3 regions of the Clostridium sp. 001 genome follow, and region 2 is predicted to be linked to each of the others. Evidence: riboswitches for the same ligand, from Rfam matches in the RefSeq annotation. Region 2 holds a riboswitch; each other region holds the start of a gene.
What was found. Region 2 has a riboswitch for cobalamin ahead of B5S50_RS01180 (hypothetical protein). Riboswitches for the same ligand answer to the same signal wherever they lie in the genome.

Region 1 (7,632 bases), 1.9 Mb from region 2:
TTCATTTTTATTTGCCTTATCCGCAAATATAGACAGTTTCACTGTAGGAATATCCTATGGTATTAAAAAAATGAAAATTAGTCCATTAAGTACTATTCTAATAGCCCTAATTGCTACTGCAGGAACATTTCTATCTATGGTTCTAGGTAAATTTCTAATTAAGTTTATGTCTGAAAATATAGCCAATATCATTGGCAGCGGTTTTTTGATAGTAATGGGCATATGGTTTATAATTGACGCTGTTATAAAAGAGCACTGTAATGAAAACGAAAAACTGTGTAATGCTGAAAATAATCTTTTACCCTATAAAAATCTTTTGGACAATCCAGAAATAGTTGACGCTGATAATTCAGGCTATATAGATGTTAAAGAATCTATATTTCTAGCCTTCGCCCTCACAATAAATAATGTTGGAGTAGGTATAGGCGCAAGTATAACCGGTATCAATATATTACTTGCAACTATATTTACCTTCATTCTCAGTACAACAGGCCTAGTTGCAGGATGTGTTATAGGCAGCAGCTGTTTGTCTAAATTTTTCGGGAAATATGCTCCTTTTGTGTCTGGCATTAGTATTATAATTTTAGGTATCTATGAACTAATCATTTAAATTTCCATTTTGCTTATTGGGATAGTCCCTTTCCTGTCCTATGGGTATTATATAGGGCTTCCCAGTAACTGGATTTTTTATTATGCATACATTTATTTTATACACCTTTTTTATGTTTTTTTCTGTGAGTACTTCCCGAGGAGCACCTTGCATCACAACTCTTCCGCTATTTACAAGTATTACATGGTCACTATACTGGGCTGCAAAATTTAAATCATGAAGTACCATTATAACTGTTATCTTTTTGCTGAGTGATTTAACATTATCCAAAATTTCAATCTGATGGTATATGTCAAGATTAGATATGGGTTCATCCAGCAGTATAATATCTGTATCTTGTGTAAGCGCCCTTGCTATTAAAACTCTCTGCTTTTCTCCACCGCTAAGCTGATTTATATACTTGTCATGGAATTTCCAAGTATTAGTCATTTCCATAGCATGTTTGGCAATCACATAGTCATTTTCTGATTCACTTTGAAGTTTCGAAAAATAAGGAGCTCTTCCCATCAAAACTATATCTTGTACGGAAAAATCCATATTCAAATCACTGTTTTGGGGAACTACCGCAAGTTTTCTTGCCAGTGCCTTATTTTTTAAATCAAGTATATCCTTATCTTTTATAAAAACCGTGCTCTTATAAGGCTTTAAAGTTTTAGCAATATTTTTGAGTAAAGTAGTTTTACCGGAACCATTAGGCCCTATAATCGAATAAAATTTATTTTTTTTAAAATCTATGTTTATATCATGAAGTATATCAACTTCATCAAAACTGTAATTTAAATTTTTAACTTCAACTGCACACAAATTTGAATTATTCATTATATCACTCTCTTTTTAGATTTTATTAAAAGATAAATAAAATATGGAGACCCAAATAAAGCAGTTACAGCGCCCACAGGTATTTCAGAAGGAGCAGCTATAGTTCTTGCCACCGTATCGCAAATAATCATAAACACAGCTCCAATTATCAATGAGAAAGGCAAGAGCACCCTATGGTCAGGTCCAAATACCATACGCACTGCATGAGGAATTATCAGTCCTACAAATCCTATTACACCACTTATAGACACACAGGCTGCAACAATTATTGAAGAAACAGCAAGTACTATTTTTTTTACATTTTCAACTTCTATGCCCAAACTTTTAGCAGTATCATCCCCTGTAAGCATTATATTTAAATCTCTTGAAAATAAAAGTATTATAATTATACCCAGGAATATGAAAGGTATTAGCATCAATATTTGATTATAGGTTGCTGCAGAAACACTTCCCATTGTCCAAAAAACAATTTTTTCAACCTGCTGTCTGTTGAATACCATTATTATAGATATTATTGAAGATAAAAGGAAGCTCACAGAAACACCTGCCAGAAGCAGTGTAGTTGGTGGTATCTTGTTTTTTACCCTGGCTATGTTATAAACCAAAACAGTAGTTGCAATAGACCCTACAAAAGCCATCATAGTAATGGCTGTAGACCCTAGAAGCAAAGTATCCAGCTGCAGCATAAATCCAATTGCAGCTCCAAGAGCAGCCCCTGAAGATACTCCAAGTACGTAAGGATCTGCCATTGGATTTTTAAATATTGCCTGAAAGGATGCACCTACTACTGATAATCCCATTCCAACTAATGCTGAAGTTACTATTCTTGGTAAACGTATCTGTAATATTATGAGCATGTGATTTTGTGACATACTTGCTGTAGAAACTAAATTTCCCACAATAGGTATTTTACTTAGTATCACATATAGTGTTTCCTTGAAGGATATGTCTGCAGAACCAAGCATAGCTGATATTACTGCCGAAAAAAATAATATTACTATGCAAATGCAAAAAAACAACTTAAAATGCTTTTTCCGGGAAAATTTCATAAGCACATTCCTCTCTTATATATACTTAAAATGCTTCAGGATGAATTATCTTTGCCAGGGATTCTAATCCATCTGCAAGTCTAGGTCCCTGTCTGCTTATAATATCTTCATCCATTTCAAAAAGTTTATTTTTCTTTACAGCATCTAAATCTTTATAGCCCTTTGTAGACTTAATTCCATTTTTGCTATTAAATTTATTGGAACATATAAGTATATCAGGATTTTTTTCAACAAGCTTTTCAAGGCTGTAATTCCAACCTGTAACATCAGAAGCAGCATTTTTGCCTCCTGACATTTCAATCATCTTGCCTATAAAAGTGTCTTTTCCCGCAGTAAAATCACCACTTGTACCATAGCTTACTACATAATATACTGTAGGGGTGCTCTTTCCTTTTACCTTTTCCTGTACAACTTTAACCTTTTCTTTCATATTTGAAACTATACTATATGCCTTTTTATTAGCATTCAATACTTTTCCTACATTTTCTATATTGTTATAAGTATTCTCAAAGCTTTCATTTTTTGAAATAGTTAAAACCTTTATATTAAGCTGCTGCAGCTTTTTTAAAATATCCGGTTTAGTTAAATTAGTAGCTATTACCACATCCGGTTTAAGCTGAACAATTTTTTCAAGACTTGGGTCAGTTATAGTACCCACAGATGGTATTTTAGAAGCTTCTGTAGGATAAGTGCAAAAGTCAGTTCTACCTACCAAAAGATTTTGTTTGTTTAATGCATAAATTGTTTCTGTAACATTAGGCGATAAAGATATCACCTTTTTAGGCTCACTTTGAATTGTAATTTCCGTATTAGTTGAATCTTTTAATTTTAAAGGATAAGTGGTATTTTTAACAGATTCACTTTTGCTGCTGTCTATATTAGAATTGCTTGTATTAGATGCTCCGCATCCTGCTAAAAACACCGTAATCGTAATCATAATTAGTAAAACAAATTTTTTGCTACTCTTAAACATTAGTTACTCCCTCCAATTAATTAAATAAACAGAGTTCTTAGTATCAGATGGAGTTTTAACTCCACCTGATGCTTAGAAATCGTTATCCAGAGACGTAGCTGCTCTTTTACTCCCACTTGGAAAAGTGGGTGTATTAGAGCAGGTAGTCATCGGATAAACGAAAAAAACTATTACCCATAGATAACAGTTTTTAAGTAAATTATTTTACTTTAAAGCCTATCCACGTAAGCTATCCGTAAATTTTAGGCAGGTCTCCTGGCTTTGATTCATTGTATATTTACGCCTTCCCTGTTCCCAAGTGGCAAATTCATAAATATACTCCTCATTACAGTGGCGGGACCGCATAAGTTCTTCACTTATTTCCCTTTTAAACTTAACAATCAAGTACCTAAAATTCAATATTAAATTATAGAATAAGTATATCATTTCTCCTATTTTATATCAAATTCTACTTTTTATACCCCAGGCATTTTCAAAGAAATAACCAGCCTATTTTTTATAATAATCTGCATCATATCCAGGTGATACATATTTTCCACGGCCTTCTGCTGTTAATATGACCTTTACATTATGTCTCTCAAGAGCAGAAAGTTCCTTGCCATCATTGGTATACTTAGGATTAGGCTTATACCAGGACCTACTTGCAAAATAACTCTTATATGGTTCTGTAGGGAATGTATAGCCATGCCTTGCAAATATTTCATTTCTAGCAAGTGCCAGCTGCTTTTTACTCATACCTTTCAGGTCATTACTAGTAAGTGCCCTTGTATTGCTGTAAGGTATCACGTATTCTCCTGAATTATTATCTGAATCATTTTCATCATTATTATTTAAATCAGAAGAAACGTTTTGCTTGGATTCCACATTTGAAACATTTTTGCTGGGACCTTTACTTATAAGTGAGGATACCATCTTAAAGGCAACAACAAATACAATTATAGTTAAAATAGTTATACCTATCATTTTGAAATTAAATGGCCGTTTATCCTTAATTGGAGTATCATCTAATTCCTTGGTAAATTCCTCTTTATCTTTTCTATCTATCCTCTTTTGTCCATGAGATGAACTAAAATCAAAAGTATCGCTGTCTTTTAAACTATCCTCATGCTTTTTATCTTCTTTTTTATAGTTATTATTTTCTTTTCCATAGTATTTTGTATCGTCATTTTTATCCTCTTCTCTTTCATGTCCCTTTTCCTGCTTTGCACCACAGTATACACAAAACTTATCATTTTCATTAAGCTCTGTACCACATTCTCTACATTTAGCCATCTACTTGTCACCTCTAATCTTTATTTGAAAATAACTTCTTTAAAAAATACACTAGATTATGTTTATGTTCAACTTGTTCATTTTCCTTCATACATATAGGACTTTCTTTAACTTCTTCATTTTGAGAAGATGGGCATAAAATATTATCATACATATCAATGGTAAATTTTTCTCTAGAACAATCATTATCTGCCTGAATAAAAAATTCATTTAAAACCCGTTCATTTTCTATATTATTCATAACAAAGTCTATAAAAATATGATGTCTTTCATCAATTCCTTCAAGATAGAAATTATTATCTGCCATATCAAAAACATATCCTGCTTTTACATCTTGAGTAAGCCTTTTTATGCTTCCTTCAAGGAGAAATTCAATATTTATAAACTCCTTTATTTCAGGCTGCTTCACATAAGTTGTAAAACCAACCTTTCTCCTTACTGCAAAAGGAAGTGCCCTATACAAATATTTTAGTATTCCTTTTATAACTTTATCCATATTTTTATTATAAGAAACCACAATATATATCTTTTTATTAAAAGCAGCTGCATCAAAACAAGCTTTTACCATATTTATAAATATATTTTTATCTATGGAAGCAACTAAAAACAAGTCTTCTATAGAGTTAAAAACATCATAAGTTCTATCAACTTTCACTTCTCTCAAACTTTCTATGGAAGTTCCCTTATCCATATCATAATTTTCTACAAATCCTGAGGCGTATATTATTTTTTCAGGATTTTCTATGTATAACTTTCTTTCGTTCTCAGGTATTATATAGCAGTGAGTAAAATACCTATTCCTTTTTAAGGTATAGTCCTTCCCTGCAAAAGCTGACTGTCCTATTATAATTTCTCCATCTCCAGCATTTGCATAAAAAAGTGCCTTAGGATATTTACTTAAATCTTTTTCTCCGGCTAAAAATGCAGGAGCAGCATAAAAGCATAAACTGTGAATAGTGTCTTTTATGAATTCATCCTCAAGTTCGCTGCTTTTTGCAATAGTATCATAACCTGGAGTACTGCTAAATATTCCTCTTTTTTCCCTAGTATAATACTGCTGCTCTATCATATCTATTCCCTGCCCCCATCCAGATAATTCATTTTATAAAGCAGCCACAAAAAAGGCTCATCCACTCTAATAGGATTTATACTGCTGCTTCTATCTATTTCAAGATGATTGGAATTAGAACCCAGAGAAGATACTGCAAAATAACCTGCAGTTTTAAAACAAGCATCCACTGCACCTTTAAATGGGGCATCAGCTTTCAATAAAAATTTTCTAACTTCACCATCAATATTTTCAAATTCATTTAAATTAAAAAATCCTTCATGATTGTAATTTTTAAATATATTACTGTTCTCTCCTATATATTCTTCATCCTTTAAATTCTTAAGCATATCACTTTTAGTAACCACTACTGCCGTAGGTATATGCGTTTTTTCTTTAGATTCCTTGGATATAAAATTTTCAAACAAATACACTATTATATCCTTTGGTTCCTGATACTTTTCCGTAAAGTCACCTTTTTCCCTATTTACAATGCTTAACTTTTTCCTCAAAGTCCTCATTTGAAGTGGATCTACAAGAAATATTATTCCATCTGAATTCTTTATATGTTCTGCATGATTTTCCATATAGGTCTTATCTGTCATACCCTCACCTGGTATATCATAAAAAATAAGAGTCAAAGGTGGAATTTTATCCTCTTTAAATTTCAAATTTTCTATTAAAGGTTCTACATGCTGTTTGGGAGTAGGATCGAGCATTAAATTTTTCTCGAAAATTCTCTCTTGATTTTCTCTTATCTCATCATTATACCCGGAGTTTCCTGCAATAAGAGAGGCCCCTATTCTTTCACAAGTATACTTTTCAAGAACATAAAGAAGAGTTGTCATATATACGGACTTCCCTACTTGAGAAGCTCCTATAACGGATATAATTTTAGAAGGTCCTCTTCCTGAAGTTATAGGCAAATCATTGTGACAGTAAGGACATAATCTTTCATCTGTACTTGCATCGTATTTATCTTTAATTTCAACTAGTACTTTGTCCACTCTCGTCTTATTTCTTTCAGGAAGTGCCTGAGCCTTAACAATGGGATTCATTGGCCCTAATGTTCCTTTTCCTATCTTTTTATAGTATCTATTAAGAAGCTCATCCTCTACCTTTTCATATTCAGGATCTCCCTTTTCCGAGTGGGAAGCCCTAAATACTACATGATCTGATTTAAACTTTTTAAAGCAAAAAGGACATGTTATCATAAAAGGACCTCTTTCATAAGTTGCCTTCTCATAAGTATTTCTAGGTTCACTATTACCACTCCTGAAAAATTTAAAGATTTCCATAATCTCACTCCTCCATATTAAATCTTCTAAGTTGAAAATAAACACATAGTGCTTGCTATAAATATTTCTTCATATTTTCAAGAATAACTGAATATGCATTTGGCCACATATGTATACCTTCTATTGAAAATTCTTCTTTCAAGTTTCCTTCTTCATCCATTAATCCATCATTTACATTAATAAATTTGTAATTATGTTTTTTAGCTAATTTTTCAACATCTTCATTTGCTTCTAGAATAATAGCATTTGTACGTGTCTTAAATCTACTTTTTTTAAATTCTTCATCTACTCCAGGAAAGTCAGCTTTTGCATTCAATGGATAATAAGCCATTAAATACACTTCGCAATGGGGGAGCTTTTCACTTATTTGAGTTAAAATCTTATCATAGTTCCCAATTAAATTTTCCTTCTTATAATCTGGTGTATTCATATCATTTGTTCCTATATTAATAAATATTTTTGATGGTTCCAATTCAAAAATACATTCGTTCATAGAAGCTAATAATTCTGTTGTTACGAAACCTGCAATTCCACGATTATAGATAATACAATCTTTCTCTAAA
Region 2 (7,632 bases):
ATTTTATTTTTTATGTCTTTCATACCTGTACATCCACTAAAGTCCAAACCCTTTGGTATTGTCCAGTCAAATTTAAGTTTTTTAAAACTAAGGTTTGTTAAATCTTTGTTATCCGACAGGTTTATAGCTGATACTCCTTTAAGATATTTCATTACATCCATATCACTATCGGTAATATCTAAATTTGAAAGGTCAATAGTTCCTTTTATAGATGCTAGATCATCCGGTGTGAAATATCCCTCATAGTCACTGTCTTTTCCTGCTGCTAGGGCAAGTTTGTTTTTCAACTTTACATTATTAATAACAATAGCTCCCTGACCATCAACAACTGTTACAGCACAAGATGCCGTTTTATTTCCATCTTCAGTATTTGCCGTTATAGTTGCGGTTCCTACTTTTATTGCCGTTACTTTTCCACTTTTATCTACCGCTGCTACTGCAGGATCACTGCTTGACCAATCCACCTTTTGGTTAGTTGCATCGTTTGGTGTTATGGTTGGCGTAAGCTGCAATGCAGCTTTTGGTATCAACTTAACACTTGTTTTGTCGAGAATTATTCCCGTCACACTTACATTTTCTTTTATTGTTATTGTGCACTGTGCTTTTGCATCCCTGTTGTCTTCAGATACGGCTGTTATTACGGCTGTTCCTTTTTTTAATGCTGTTACCTTTCCATTTTCATCCACTGATGCCACTGTAGGATCACTGCTTGACCAATCTATTTTTGTATTAGTTGCATATTTAGGCGTTATAGCCGCTGTAAGCTGCAGTGTATCTCCTTTCATTAGATCTGCACTCGTTTTATCAAGACCTATTCCTGTTACTTTTACTGGCTGTGATTGTGACAGCTTTTTCTCTGCGTCAGTCAATTTATCCATCGTTTCCTGTTTTATTGAAGCTTTTTTAACATCACTTAATTCATCATATGCAGCTCTTGCGGCATCAACCTTTTCCTTATCAGCTGAAGTAATTTTATATACATCCGGCAGTGCTGCTATGGCATTGTTTACAGGGACTGTAGAATCTTTGACATCTGTACAATCAAAAATCGAGACTCTGCCTTCAGCTGCACGTACAAGCGAATCCAATCCCCTACATATTTGTGCAGATTCATAAGATGAATTATCAAAATCAGTAGTACCATTTTTCACATCAAACTTCTCAAGTACACCATCCAAAATAGTCTTGCCGTCTTTTATATACATCTTGTCAAAAATATTGGCATGTGCCATTCCAAGTGTCATATACACCTGGGCATTGGTCCAGGCATTATTTAAATCAATTTTGCCATCAAGATCTACACTGCCGCCCCAGAAAGATCCCTTATAAGTCTGGGCATTTGAAAACTGTGCAAATACATGATCCATAGCCTGTTTTACGTCATAGTACTTGTCTCCTGGTTTTGCATCTGGATTACAATAAGCTGCAATTGGTTGTAATTTCATAGTCCACATATCAGGAGTAGTATTTCCTATTACTGCTGACCCATCAGCACCTTTTGACCCAAGTGCACCCTTGGCCCATTCATGTATATATCCATCTAAATCATCTTTAGTAATGTGCTTTCCATCATTAGGAATAAGATTAATATAATTACGAGAAGTTAATGCATAAATTGCATACTGCGGCGTAAAATATTGATTTGATGCTTTCACATACTCCTTATTTGAAATTATGTCTATTAAATCATAAGCTTTTATATCTCTTGGATCATAGCCTATAGCAGTAATTGCCAGAACTAACTTCTCCCATTCCGTCATCTTTACATCCCGAGCAGTTACCCCTGCATCTTTCATTTTCTGCAAGCCTGTCTGTATACTCTTAAACCAGTCATCATAATATCCTGCCCTTATTCCCTTATAGCCAGAACGGGCCGATGAAAATATTCCCCAGTCCTCATCTGAAAAAGTAACAGTTTCTTCTTTTCCTGGAGCCGCAGATTTGTCTCCACCCCAGCTAAATTCAGGTACATCTCCTGCAATACCTAGCTTGGTGCCTAATTTGGTATAAAGAATATCTTCTGCCTTTTTTGCATCTTCAATCTGCTGTTTTTGTTCATCTTGTGTAGGTCCTGCTGCACCATTATCAAGGAGTTTAGCAGTCGATGGAAGTACTTTACCAAGTACAAACTGATAATCCTCATTTGAATTATAATTTATCTTAACCTTACTGGTATCAATATCTATAGGCACGTCTCCAATAGTTGGTGCATTTAAAAATACATCTCCACTATAGGTTACGCTAACATTATATTTGCTTATTAGCTCTTTATCTTCATCAGATCTTGGGACTATTTTAAAAGTTGCCGTTGTCTTAAGACTATCATCTGTATTATAAATAATTGGGGAAGTAGGAACAATATAAGTTTTATCATCAGCCGTTACCTGCACATCTACAGTCACTTTTGCTGCTGTTTTTTGTGTGTTTTCTGAATTTAAATATGGATATCCATTATTTGAAGAATCTATTTTCCAGGTTTTATCAAAATCAAAGTCTAGAGCTGTATATGTATCTTTATTTTTCATTTCTGCAGTTGTATAACCTTTGGGGTTACCATTATCAGAAGAAGATGGGGTGTACCCTAATACATCTTTATCATACGCACAATTTTCTGCACTTGTGGTAACTCCAGTTTTACTATCATAATAGGTTGAACATAGGATTGGTTGGCATTTATCGCTATGTTCACCAGTATAATTTCCTGTAAATTCACCATAAAAATAGCAGTGATCTAATTGTTCACCACCCATTGAACAAATTCCTGCATATCCCACCATTTCCTCTGATGATTGATTATCAATAATTACATTACTGTAACAATCTTTTAAGTACCCAGCTGCAATACTACTTGTTTGTCCAATTGTATCCCTAGCAACTATTCCTGCTTCAAAAAAAACTTTAACCTTATTTGTAATTGTTCCTGTTGAAGAACAGCGAATAATTGTTCCACTTGCTTCATTAGCAATTAGTCCATAATTTTCAATTTTATCACCTTCAATAACTACGTTAGCATCAATCCTAGCATTCTCCACAATACCATCTTTATTAATAATATTGAACAAGCCGGATTTAGGATCATTATAGTTACTTATAGTATGAAATTTTCCATTAAAAGTACCATTAAAAGTATTTTGTGTTGTAAAAGATTTCAAAGGTAATTCAGATTTACCTACATCAATATCCTGAGTTAACAGAACATTTTTACCCGAATAGTCTATTCCCTTATCAATATCTTCCCTAAGCTTGTTTAAATCTTGTACTGAACTTACAGTGTAATTTCCATCTTTATCCTCAGTTAAAGATGGAGTTGATGCTGCCTGAGTATCTGCTATAACCGGGTATGGTGCAAATGTCATTAATGTAAATATAAGCATCATAACAAAACTGACCTTTTTCCATATCTTTTTCATTTCATTCTCCTTTCTAAATTATAAGATTATGTAATATAAACTAATCTTAATATTATTTTTTTAGGTTCTTGCTTGTACACCACCTCCTGAAAAGGACTTTTTGTATTCCTCAATTATAGGCTTAAAATATTTTTTCTCACCCTTTTTTCTGCATTCTATTGCGTCTTCCAATTTATCAAAATATCCTAAATGTTTTTCTTTTCCTGCAAGAGTTAAGCGAACTCTCCATTTACTTCTTTTTTTATCCCAATTAATACCTTTGTAACCACTAGAATTACTAGAAGAAATTTTGCGTGTTAATTGGCCAATTTTTGTTCCTTTAAATCTATCTACATTAGTTGCTTTAACCTGAATAATTTTAGTATGTTCTATCATCAAACATCCACAACTTCTAGTTCCACCATCTATTAAATGTCTTTCTCTAACTTTTACTTTGTTTCCACAGTCACATAAGCAGTTCCAAATAACACCCCTATCTTTATATTTTTTATTTGCAACAGACATAACTGTTAAACGTCCAAATTTCTTTCCTGTTAAATCTTTAAATCTGTTCATTTTCTCACCTCAATTTATGTATTTTGCCGCCGACTTCCTTCAAATTCCGCGTCACCATGGACACCCTTGTCTTAATCTATGCACTTTGGTACTATCAACCCATACTAGGGACTTTCACCCTTTAAATTGCGTCCATGCTGGGTGCACCATAATAAAAGAGACCTTCCTTCGAAAGTCCCTTTTATTACATAAGCATTATATATGACTAATAAACTAAAAAAGAACCACTAGGGTTCTCTCATGTCAATATAACCGTTTACTTTTAATTATAAACAGCTTAAATATAGTAACATCTTCCCCTCCGAAAGAATTAACAACATATCAGGCAGGCTTCCTGGCTCAGATTCATCTTACTCCCCTGTCTTCCCAGATATAAAAATCCAGTGACATAATTAGGGTTTCATCCTCCATACAGTAACGGTGGGCTGCAGTGCTTTTTACACTTTTCCTTTTAACTATCGCATTTGACAGCACCTAATACTAAATATTAAATTTTTATTATCTTTATATTAAGGTTAGTACATAATTTTTCAAAAGTCAACATAATCTTCTATAAGGAATTCTATTTTGCTCATAGAATTTTTTATGAACCAAAATACCTATATGCCTATTTAAGCTGTAAAAATAACTGTATATTTATTTTTAAATTATATTAACTTGTTTTTCCAAATTGTTAAATTTAATTTTTTGAGGTAAAAAATCACAGAATATCTTTTTGTCATTTAAAGTATCTCCGTCATAACCGCTGTTAAAGTATGCAAGTAAAGTATTTTCATCAATACAATGAATCCATTTCTCTAAGCTATCACTAAATTCAAAATCTTCTTCAAATATAGTATCGTCTTGATACATACTTATAATGTTATACAAATACATATCAAGCTTTAGAACTTCATTAATATTTTGAATATTTATTCCATCTTGTTCCACAATTTCTTTTTCTTTTAATGAATAAACATCATAATAATTTTCAAGTTCTTTATAAAATCCCACTACTTTTTTGAGATACTTATAAAAATATACATTATTAATTTTTACTTTTATTTTATTACTTTTATTTAAATAAGAAATCAATCCTGGTTTATATTCAGAAAACTGCGTCTGATAAAAATAATGATTCATAAAAAATCCTCCCTTAAAAAAAAATTCCTTTTAACAAAAGCGTTAAAAGGAAATAGTATAAAAAAGTTTGATTAGTCATAGAAAATCTAACAAAACTATCATTATAACACTCCCCCTATCACTCGTAGAGATATTTGTGTAAAATATAGGTAGGTCTTCTGACTCAAGATTCACCATTTTAGTACGCCTTCCCAATATTTAAGTGGCATAATGTACTAAAACTCCTCTATTACAGCTACGGGATAGTTCAGGATTTTCACCTGATTCCCTTTTAATTAATCAAATTAGATTAAACCCATATTTATCTTTATAGAACTTAATTATAATTTATACCTATTACAGTTTAATGTCAATCTCCAAATACATTTTTTTAGCTTTAAAATATAAGATGCTTCTATTTGATGGAATAGGATTAAATTTAGTTGAAGGCAAGTATACATTATTGAAAATTTATGAGTTTTGCTAGAAATATTAGCAAAACCCATCTTATAAAAATCTTTTATTTATTTGACTGAACAGGTATATCTATAATATCTGAAAGGGGATTCATATTTTCAAGGCTGTCCCATACAAATGCCTTTAATTTATATATTCCCTCTTCTGGAAGCTTCATAATACCTGTCAAAATAGATGAATCTCCATTTTTTATTGTCTGTTTTCCACATACATAGTTGATGAATTTAGCACCTTCATCATATAGTGCTACTATAAGCGATTCATCCTGATCCTTACCTGAATTATTTTCTGCCTTTATATATACTCTTGCATCATCACCTAATTTAAATGAACTATCCTTTATAAGATTAGTTATCTTTATTGGTTTTGGTGTGTTATTTTCCGTAACAGTAATTGTACACTGTGCTTTTGCGTCCTTGTTGTCTTCGGATACCGCTGTTATAGTTACTGTCCCTGCCTTTAATGCCGTTACCTTTCCATTTTCATCTACTGCTGCTACCGTAGAATCACTGCTTGACCAATCTACCTTCGTGTTAGATGCATTCTCTGGTGTTACAACTGCTGTAAGCTGCAGTATATCTCCTTCTGTCAAGTTAGCTTCCATTTTATCTAAAGCTATAGATTCTACTTCTTTTATGCCCTGACCATCATCTTTAAATGTTGTTATTGTATCTCCATCTTTTAGTTGTGTATCCTTTTGATTATAAGTACTGTTGTCACCATTTAAAGTGTAACTCCAAAACTGCGTATCATCTTTTGACATTAAAGCTCCTGCTGCTAGAGAAGATTTATCAAAATCTTGTCCATGCTTTTTTAAACCTTCCATGATTGCAGCATTAATAGAATTATTATTCAATACAGTAACCTGTTCACTGAAACTATTATCCTTTTGCACATTTTTTACAGTTACATTTACAAAATCATTTTGAATTGAGTCATAACTAGGCAATAAATCATCATAATTTTTAGCATAAAAAAATAATAGATAATCTCCATCTTTTACACTTTGAGATTTAGGATAATTTTTAGGCGTTGTATAATTAACTTTATACATCCATCCACTTTGAGATCCATAATTACAATCATCAGTGCCATTTTTCTGTCCAGCTATGCTATCTACCATTCCGGTATCTTTAACTTCTACATCTAACCCTGTGGCTTTCAATACATCTTCAGCAGTGGCATTTCCTTTTACTTTAATTTGCTGTGGACTAAAAAGATTTTCATTATACATTCCTACTACTGCTGCATTAACATTTATATCATTACTATTTTCATCTGCAAAAACACTTCCTACATTTATTCCTATCATACTCACTATCATCATAAAGGTTATGAATATGGATATATATTTTTCTCTTCTCTTATTTTTAAATTAAATTAGCAGTAAATGTAAAACACCAGGTTAAAAAACTCTACTTAACCTGGCATTCATCTAAAACTTTTAATTAATCAATAAAGAAACTTACTCTTATTTTATAGAAGCAACTGTCTTAATATCCAGAACATTAGCTGCATTATTAACATCAGTTTGAATAGCTTCCAATTTTTCTAATTGAGTTTAATTATTATAAGCTATATTTGTTTTATTTGCATGATTTGTCATTTTCGATATATATGTTGGTTTACTGTTCCAATTATAATATCAATATTTAAGTGTTCCATCTGGAAGATATCTTGCTAGTCCCAAATCACATTCACATACTATTGAAAACTAATAGATCATTAGGCAGATCAAATAAAGGTATCAGATAAAGGTACTGGCTATATAATAAAATTCTACCACAGATCACTGTTAATATAAGATGGGATATCTACAAATCTCAATGCTAATATTGCGTCACATATAAAGTTGTAAACAATTTTATCTTAAGATTTTATTTTATATTTCTAAAATTTTATCTTATTTCACCTCCATAATTAATAATTTGATACTGTTTATCTTTAGGATTTACTCTAAATATCACCTCCTCAAAAGGGTAAAATTACAATATATCTGTCTATTTTTTATAGTATCTAAACAAAAGAGACCTCCTTACGAAGGTCTCTTATATAACATAAGCTTTATAATCTAAAAAAGAACCACTAG
Region 3 (7,632 bases), 690 kb from region 2:
GGCTCTGTATTATAAGTGTCATATCATAGGGATAGGTTATCTGTCCACAATAAGGACATTCTATTGCTCCTCTTTTATTTAACTTTTCCTTAGGCGTCCTATACTTCCAATTTTTTTGTAAAGGTTTTAAAATGGAGGGGCCAAAAATTTCTGAAGATAATCTATCCCATTTTTCTGTAAAAGTTACTATAGATTTCCCACATTCAGGACAAATCCTTGATCCAAACATTCCATGAGGAAATAATACTTTACCTATTCTCATTGTTCTAGAAGGATAGCTATAATCATTTATAACCTTGCACTGAGATTCATTTGTCGTATATCGTATTTCGCATTCATTACCGTCTAATCCAGCAGAAGCTATTTGAGTTCCAAAATCATCATATAGCTGAAGCTTTAATCCATTTTCTAAATAGGTAGGATCCATGTTCACTTCTTTGTGCACATTAAATATGTTCCAAAGTATTACAGGATCCCAATTAAAGGATATTATAGCATAGGAATAAAGGTAAAACTTCCTTGTATCCATCTTATATCCTCTGCTTTCAAATGTTTTTGCCTCCTCTACCATAAGTTCGGCAAGAATTTTTCCAAATTGATAATAAGGTTCCATTTTTTCTTCATCCATATATCCCGGTACCTTTTGTATACTCAATCTTTCCAATTCTTCAATAAGAAGTATAAGACATCTTTTAGCTGCCTGTACTCTCTCAACTCTTAAGAATTTCCTTTTCCCACCACAAAATGCATTAAAGCCCATGTTATTATCAATAAGTTGATCCAGCATAGTAAATAATTCATGCATATTAAACTTAGTATTTGTACTTATTATAGTTTCAAGGGCCTTAAAGTCATAAACTTTTGACAATTTAGAATCCTTAATTAGATCTTCTGTTACTAATTTTTTAAAAGCACTTGCTAGTTTTTCGTCTTTATCTTCCAAAAATGAAAAATCATTTTTACTAATTTTTAGGACCAATTGTATTAACTCACTTGTAGGATGAAGTCCCAAATTTTTAGTAGCACCAGCTCCCCATAATACTACCGTTTCAGGCCAATATTTTTCAGGCATAAACCCATATCCCTCCTTTAATTTAACTTTAACTCAACTTTGGCACATATAAAATTTTGACTCAATATAAAAACTTTGCGAAGCAAAGCTTCGCAAGTTAAGAATTAATAATGAAAAATTAATAGTGAAGGATGATTTTTAGCTATCGCCAAAAATCTTTAAATTTATATAGATTAGGAATGTTCCGCTTTAGCGAAACGAGTAGTGAAAATCTTAATCAAAGATTTTTTGTAGTGTAACGTAAAAAAATCCACATTAACTATTAATTCTTCATTCTTAACTATTAATTAAAAATATTGCGACGCAATATTTTTAAACTGCGAAAGTTGAGTAATTAATTTTTGAAATATATATATTATACCACCACAAAACCTTTCATATAAAAAATTAACCGGGAGATTTTTCAATCGCCCGGTCTATTTTTTAATATTTTACTACTTTAAATTCTGCTCATAGGATTCTATCATCCTTTTTACCATCTGTCCTCCTACTGATCCAGCTTCCCTTGCTGTAATATCACCATTATATCCATCTTTTAAATCTACTCCAACTTCTCTTGCTGCTTCCATTTTAAATCTATCCAGACCTTCTTTTGCTTCTGGAACTAATGCTCTATTACTTCTACTTGCCATAATTAATTCCCCCTTTAGGATTTTGATAGATTTTTATTGAAGTACTTATTAGTTGTGTATTTAAATTTTGTGCAATTTCAAAATTAATACTCTATTGAATTAATAACAAAAAAGTTAAATTTTAAATTTGTTTATAATATCCTGCAGATTATCTGCACTCTTTTTATTATCTTCAGCAGTAGATTTTATGTCACTTAATTTTTCATTTATACTACTTGCCTTACTAGCTATTTCAGTGACACCTCTAGCACCATCACTCACAGTATTAGCTACTTCTCCTATAGCATTAGTTATTCCTTCAATAGAGGAACTTAGTTCTTCTGCTACAGCACTAAAGTCAACCATGAAATCGCTTACTATTTCAGCATCCTCGTTATACTGATTACCTGTTTTTACTAATTTATCATAATCCTTCAAAACAGTTTCATTAATAAAATTAAGAATTTTTGAAGAATTATTTGACAAATTTTCTACTGCTTCTGTAACCTTACCAACTACAATTTGAATGTTACTAACTGTTGCCGAAGATTCTTCAGCTAGTTTGCGAACTTCTTCAGCTACTACAGCAAAGCCTTTACCAGCTTCACCAGCCCTAGCTGCTTCTATAGAAGCATTCAAAGCAAGTAAATTAGTTTGATCTGTTATTGAAAGTATATCAATAGAGAGGGAATTTATTTCTTCTATAGATTTAGATTTTTCAATAGCTTTTTCTAAATCGCTTTTCACTACTGTATATATTTCATTAGTACTTTCATTCGATCTAACAGCATCATGTTTTAAATTTTCTGCCCTCTGTGCAATACTATTAGCATTAGTTGAACCATCTGCAGCTTTTTTAGCCATAGAATCCACTGTCCCACTCATTTCATCAGAAGATGCTGAAACTTCCTCTACTGTAGCTGCATTTTGCTGCATGCCTGCTGAAAGATTTTCACTTTCTGATGCAGTTTCTTCAGCATACCCTTTTAATTCAGCAATTAAATTTTCAACCATAATTGCATTAGAACTTATTGTGCCTGAAGCTTCTTTCATATTTTCAACCATTTCCCTCAATACTTTTCTCATGTTTGTCATAGCACGAAACATTGTTCCAACTTCATCATTATATTTGTATAGTTTTTCAAAACTTTTATCATATTTTAAATCCAAATTAGCTGTTTTATTTACAAGATCAACTATTTTTATAATAGGATTTGTAATTTTTAATGAAAATGCATAACCTATTCCTATAGCTATAATTGACAACACCATTGCTATAAGTATTATAGCATAAGTTGTAGCTCTTATATCTTTGAGCATCTCTGACCTGTCAGCAGTTATTACTATAACCCAGTTTGTTTCAGGTATAACTCCATAGCCTGCTATTTTTTCCTCTTTGTTAAAAACATATTTCACTAAACCCCCTTTTATACTTTCACCTCTATTCAATTTATCAGCTATAGCTTTTATTTCAGGTGTTTCAATCGGTTTACCTATTTTGCTATTAGTTGGATGATAAATTATTTTACCTTTGTTATCCATCAATAAACTGTAACTAGATGAAAATTCACTTATTTTGATACCAGATAAATATTTTGAAAAACTAGTTCCATATATGGCCATTCCAACATATCCCAAAATTTGATCATTTGCTTTAATCGGATTTGTAAAAACTATTATAGGTTTATTGCTTATTTTTGATAGAACTATCTCACTTATAGAACTTTTACCTTCAAGGGTAGGCTTATTATAGGACCTATCACTTAAACTTTTACCTATGTAGCTTTTGTCACTATCTGAAATTATATTTCCTTTAGTATCTACTAAAAATGCGTGTTCAAGATTTTTAGATTTTTTTACATAGTCCTGTAACGTTAAATTCATATCCTGTCGTTGTTTATTAAAATCTTCACTATTCGGAGAATCTTCATTTATTTTCATTAAATTTTTAACTACATTTTTTTCTGAAAAAATTCTAGCTGCCAAAGCTTCTTTTTCTATTATCACACTTATAGTTTCTGAAGAGCTTCCAGTTATCCCTAGTATTTCACTATTAGTTTTCTCTTCCACTATGCCGCTAGATCGATTGCTAACAAAAAAAGTCGTTATGGACATTAGAACAACAATAATAGCTGCTATTAGTATTGGTATTTTTCTTTTTATAGACATAATACTCTCCTTCCATATTTGAATCTATTAATTCTATTTTCGTATATTTGAGCTTTAGGTTTAATTTAATTTAAATTCAAAGCTTAAACATTAAAAATATTTTACAAAAAAGTGTGCTAAATAGTAAAAGAGAAGTTATATAAAAATACCACAACTAAGTATTCTCATACAACTTCTCTTAAATAAGATAAGCTATAAAATATATTCTGTGAAAATTGTAAATTATTAAAATTCAAAAAATATTTTTACTTTTTTCCAACAAGTTTTTCGCTTGTCCAATTGTAAGGGGCAAATCATCCACATTTAAAATTCCATCTTTATTTAAAATTTCAATTAAATGTGCTACTCTAGGAAGTCTTAAATTAATCTTACGAATAATTTCCTTTTTATTAAATACTTCTTCAGTAGTTCCCCCCATTATAATCTTTCCTCTATCTAGAAGATAAACTTTATCCGCAAGAAGTGGAACTGTATCCACGTCATGTGTTGCAAAAATTAAAGTAATTCCAAGTTTTTTATTTATAGAATCCAAAAGTCTAATTAATTTGTGCACTCCTCGTGGATCAAGTGCTGCGGTTGGCTCATCCAATACCATAACTTTTGGTTTCATAGCAAGTACACTTGCAAGTGCAATTCTCTTTTTTTGTCCACCGCTTAAATTGTGAGGGCTTTTATCTTCATAACCTGACATTCCCACTGTTTTTAAAGCCCACTCTATAGTATCCTCTAACTTTTTTCCATTAAATCCCATGTTTAAAAGTCCATAGGCAATTTCCTGCCTGACTGTAGGGTTAAAAAGCTGGTCATCAGAATCCTGAAATACCATTCCCACACTGCGCCTAATCTCTACTAAATTTCTTTTACATACTTCCATACCATTTACAGTGATAGTTCCAGATGTAGGTTTTAAAATCCCATTAAATAGGTGAAAAAGTGTAGACTTTCCCGCACCATTTGGGCCAAGTATTGCTACCTTCTCCCCACCTTTTATTTTCATATTAATATCTTTAAGTGCCATACTCCCATCACCATAAGCATAACTAACTTGAGACACATCAATAATTTCCATAAACATTCTCCTTTAAATCAATACATTTGCAATAATTAGAACAATCAATAAAATTACACCTACTACTCCAAGTCCAAAATCCTTAGAAGGTACTGGATATGTAAAAAATTTAGCTTCTATACTATCTTCATTATATCCCCTTGACAGCATGGCATTATAAACTCTTATACTTCGATCTAAAGATTGTATTATAACATAGACTGCTATTTCCGCAGTATCTTTAATCTGATGAAACCAACTAGACTTATATCCCATACGACTCAACTGAGCATGTCTCATACTTTTTCCCGTCTCTTCAATAATAAATATATACCTATACATCATATCTGCCAAGTCCACTATTATAGATGGCATTTTAAATATTCTAAGGGTTTCAAGTATTTCAATCATAGGCGTACAAAATGATAGTACACAAGCTAAACTAACAGCTGCCATTATTCTAAGCATTAGTAAAATTCCAAGGTCAAGTCCTTCTTTATAAATATATAAATGATAACTTCCAAATGAGATATAAGTTAAAACATGACTACCATTAGTAAAAAGCATACTTATAAATACAATCCAGGCTATTCCAAAAGGTATGAGTAATCTTTTTACAAGCCTTTTCAATGGCAAATGTAATGTATAATACCCAAATAAAGATAGCACCCATAAAAAAGTTACCAAATACCAATGTGAAAGGAAAGTAGCAATAATAATACCACTTAAAAACAAAACTGTTTTGACTCTCCCATCTAAACAATGTAAAAAACTATTTTTATCATACATTTTTCTAAATGAAGCTAGTTCCATAATTTTATTCTTCCCCTTTGACTTTAATTTGCCGAACATCTTTCCCCAGTAATGTCCAACTATCAATCCTGCAGAAAAAACACCTAATTCTTCATCACGTTACAGGACGTCCAATTTTTAATAATCTTTTCGTAAACGATTTTACCCTTCCTAGAGAAACCTAGGAAGGGTAAATTATAATAACTGAAATAATATACTATAACAAAGGTCACCTCCCTATCACTCGTAGAGTTTAATGGTTCCTAAAGCAACATAGGCAGGTCTTCTGACTTAAGATCATCATCCCTATAGCCTTCCCAGTTTCCCAGTGACATATAATAAGGACTCCTCTTTTCACAGCGGCGGGACCGTGCAGACTTTCCATCTGGCTTCCCTTTTCAGCATAATAATGCACCTATATCTTTTTTATATTCTTTTATCAATAATTGCTTTTCTAATTATGATATATAACTATTTAATGCAATTTTCTCACAATATTTCTTTCATGTCAAGTATGCTACTTAATGCCCTGCAATTCGTAATTTGGAAATTCATTATTGTAAAATGGCACATATATTTTTCACTTTTATGAGTCTTTTACTTAGAAATACCACGAATCTAGTTTTCATACATAAAATAAGCAATAGCATCTTTTAATACTGTAGCAAAATCCACATTTCTCTTATGATAAACATTTCCTCCATATTCATTAGATTGATTATCACATATATAAGCATAATCATAACTTTTTGGGTCACACCACTTCATGAAAGTATAGGTATGGCTTGGACCATTCGTTGTAAAGCATATATCACCAGGTCGAAGTTTTGCTAAATCCTCACACTTAGTCCACCCTCTTTGTAAAAGTTGTGATGTAAATTGTACAGTATTACATACCCACTCTGGCAAATCAGTAAGTCCTGATCTTCTCAAAGCTTCACTTTGAAAATATACACAGTTATTGCTTGTGTCACCACCGTGAAGCTCAATAGCTCTATTTAAAACTGATTGTCTATGATCTTCATCGCTAAGATAATTATAAAGATTTTTCTGCAACTCAGAATGGGAAGCAGAAGTATCTGTTGGTGTAGTCGGCTCAGGTGATGGGTCAACTGGTTCTGGCTGCGGCTGCGGTTGTGGCTCAGGTGATGGTTGAGGCTTGTCCGACGTTTTGCCATTTGTCAAAGTTGCCACTATGTCTCCAGTTATCCCAGCTTCACCGCCAAATACATATAACTTACTAAAGCTTTTATTTTCTATAAAACATTGTGTTACAGGAGCTGTACTGCTTCCTACCAAAACTATCGGATTTGAATTTAATGCAGCAAAAGCTGATCCGCTTAAAGCATCTGCAAAGTCTTCTGAATAAGCCAGACAAATCGAACTAAAATCAAATTTATCAGAAAAAGCATTTATTATATTTATATTTCTTTCATATTTATCGCTTCCAGAAATCCTCTTAACATTTGGAAACTTAGATGACACAGCATCACTTATTATGTCTTGTCCACCCAATACATAAGTTACCGGTATATTTTTACTTTCTACCAATTGACTTACTGAATCTGGTACTGAATCCTTTGGGACTAATATAATTGGCATCTGCAATTTTGCAGCTATAGAAGCTATAGAAAGTGCATCAGTATAATCACTATCTGTAGTTAAGATTATTCCATTATATATCCCTATTTGATTTGCCACTGATACAGAGGTCTCAGTTCTGTTAAGTCCAGAAAATCTTTCAGTTGGTATATTCATTTCATGAAGTTCATCGTCAACTTCATTGCTTATAACTCCAGTGCCTCCTACAATAAAAACTTGTTTAACATTTAATCTCTTTATTTGCTCAATTGTAGTATTCTCTAGTCTATCACTGCCATTTAAAAGTATTGGTGCATTATACTTTTTAGCTAAGGTTGATGCACTTAAAGCATCTGGAA

Region 1: another riboswitch for cobalamin. It lies ahead of B5S50_RS14005 (ABC transporter substrate-binding protein); the one in region 2 lies ahead of B5S50_RS01180 (hypothetical protein).
Region 3: another riboswitch for cobalamin. It lies ahead of cbiQ (cobalt ECF transporter T component CbiQ); the one in region 2 lies ahead of B5S50_RS01180 (hypothetical protein).

Annotation. Positions count from the first base shown of each region.
Region 1 is NZ_CP020473.1:3,001,102-3,008,733, reverse strand. It holds gene ytaF (sporulation membrane protein YtaF) at 1-610, shown strand, start outside; gene B5S50_RS14015 (heme ABC transporter ATP-binding protein) at 599-1,429, opposite strand; gene B5S50_RS14010 (iron ABC transporter permease) at 1,429-2,478, opposite strand; gene B5S50_RS14005 (ABC transporter substrate-binding protein) at 2,504-3,451, opposite strand; cobalamin riboswitch at 3,679-3,858, opposite strand; gene B5S50_RS14000 (YARHG domain-containing protein) at 3,941-4,723, opposite strand; gene B5S50_RS13995 (hypothetical protein) at 4,737-5,792, opposite strand; gene B5S50_RS13990 (GTPase domain-containing protein) at 5,795-7,069, opposite strand; gene B5S50_RS13985 (GDSL-type esterase/lipase family protein) at 7,125-7,632, opposite strand, start outside.
Region 2 is NZ_CP020473.1:254,161-261,792, forward strand. It holds gene B5S50_RS01175 (Ig-like domain-containing protein) at 1-3,410, opposite strand, end outside; gene B5S50_RS01180 (hypothetical protein) at 3,471-3,965, opposite strand; cobalamin riboswitch at 4,272-4,458, opposite strand; gene B5S50_RS01185 (hypothetical protein) at 4,608-5,087, opposite strand; cobalamin riboswitch at 5,218-5,401, opposite strand; gene B5S50_RS01190 (Ig-like domain-containing protein) at 5,587-6,855, opposite strand.
Region 3 is NZ_CP020473.1:943,649-951,280, forward strand. It holds gene B5S50_RS04210 (hypothetical protein) at 1-1,072, opposite strand, end outside; gene B5S50_RS04215 (alpha/beta-type small acid-soluble spore protein) at 1,507-1,704, opposite strand; gene B5S50_RS04220 (methyl-accepting chemotaxis protein) at 1,819-3,852, opposite strand; gene B5S50_RS04225 (energy-coupling factor ABC transporter ATP-binding protein) at 4,085-4,921, opposite strand; gene cbiQ (cobalt ECF transporter T component CbiQ) at 4,934-5,713, opposite strand; cobalamin riboswitch at 5,951-6,126, opposite strand; gene B5S50_RS04235 (cell wall-binding repeat-containing protein) at 6,311-7,632, opposite strand, start outside.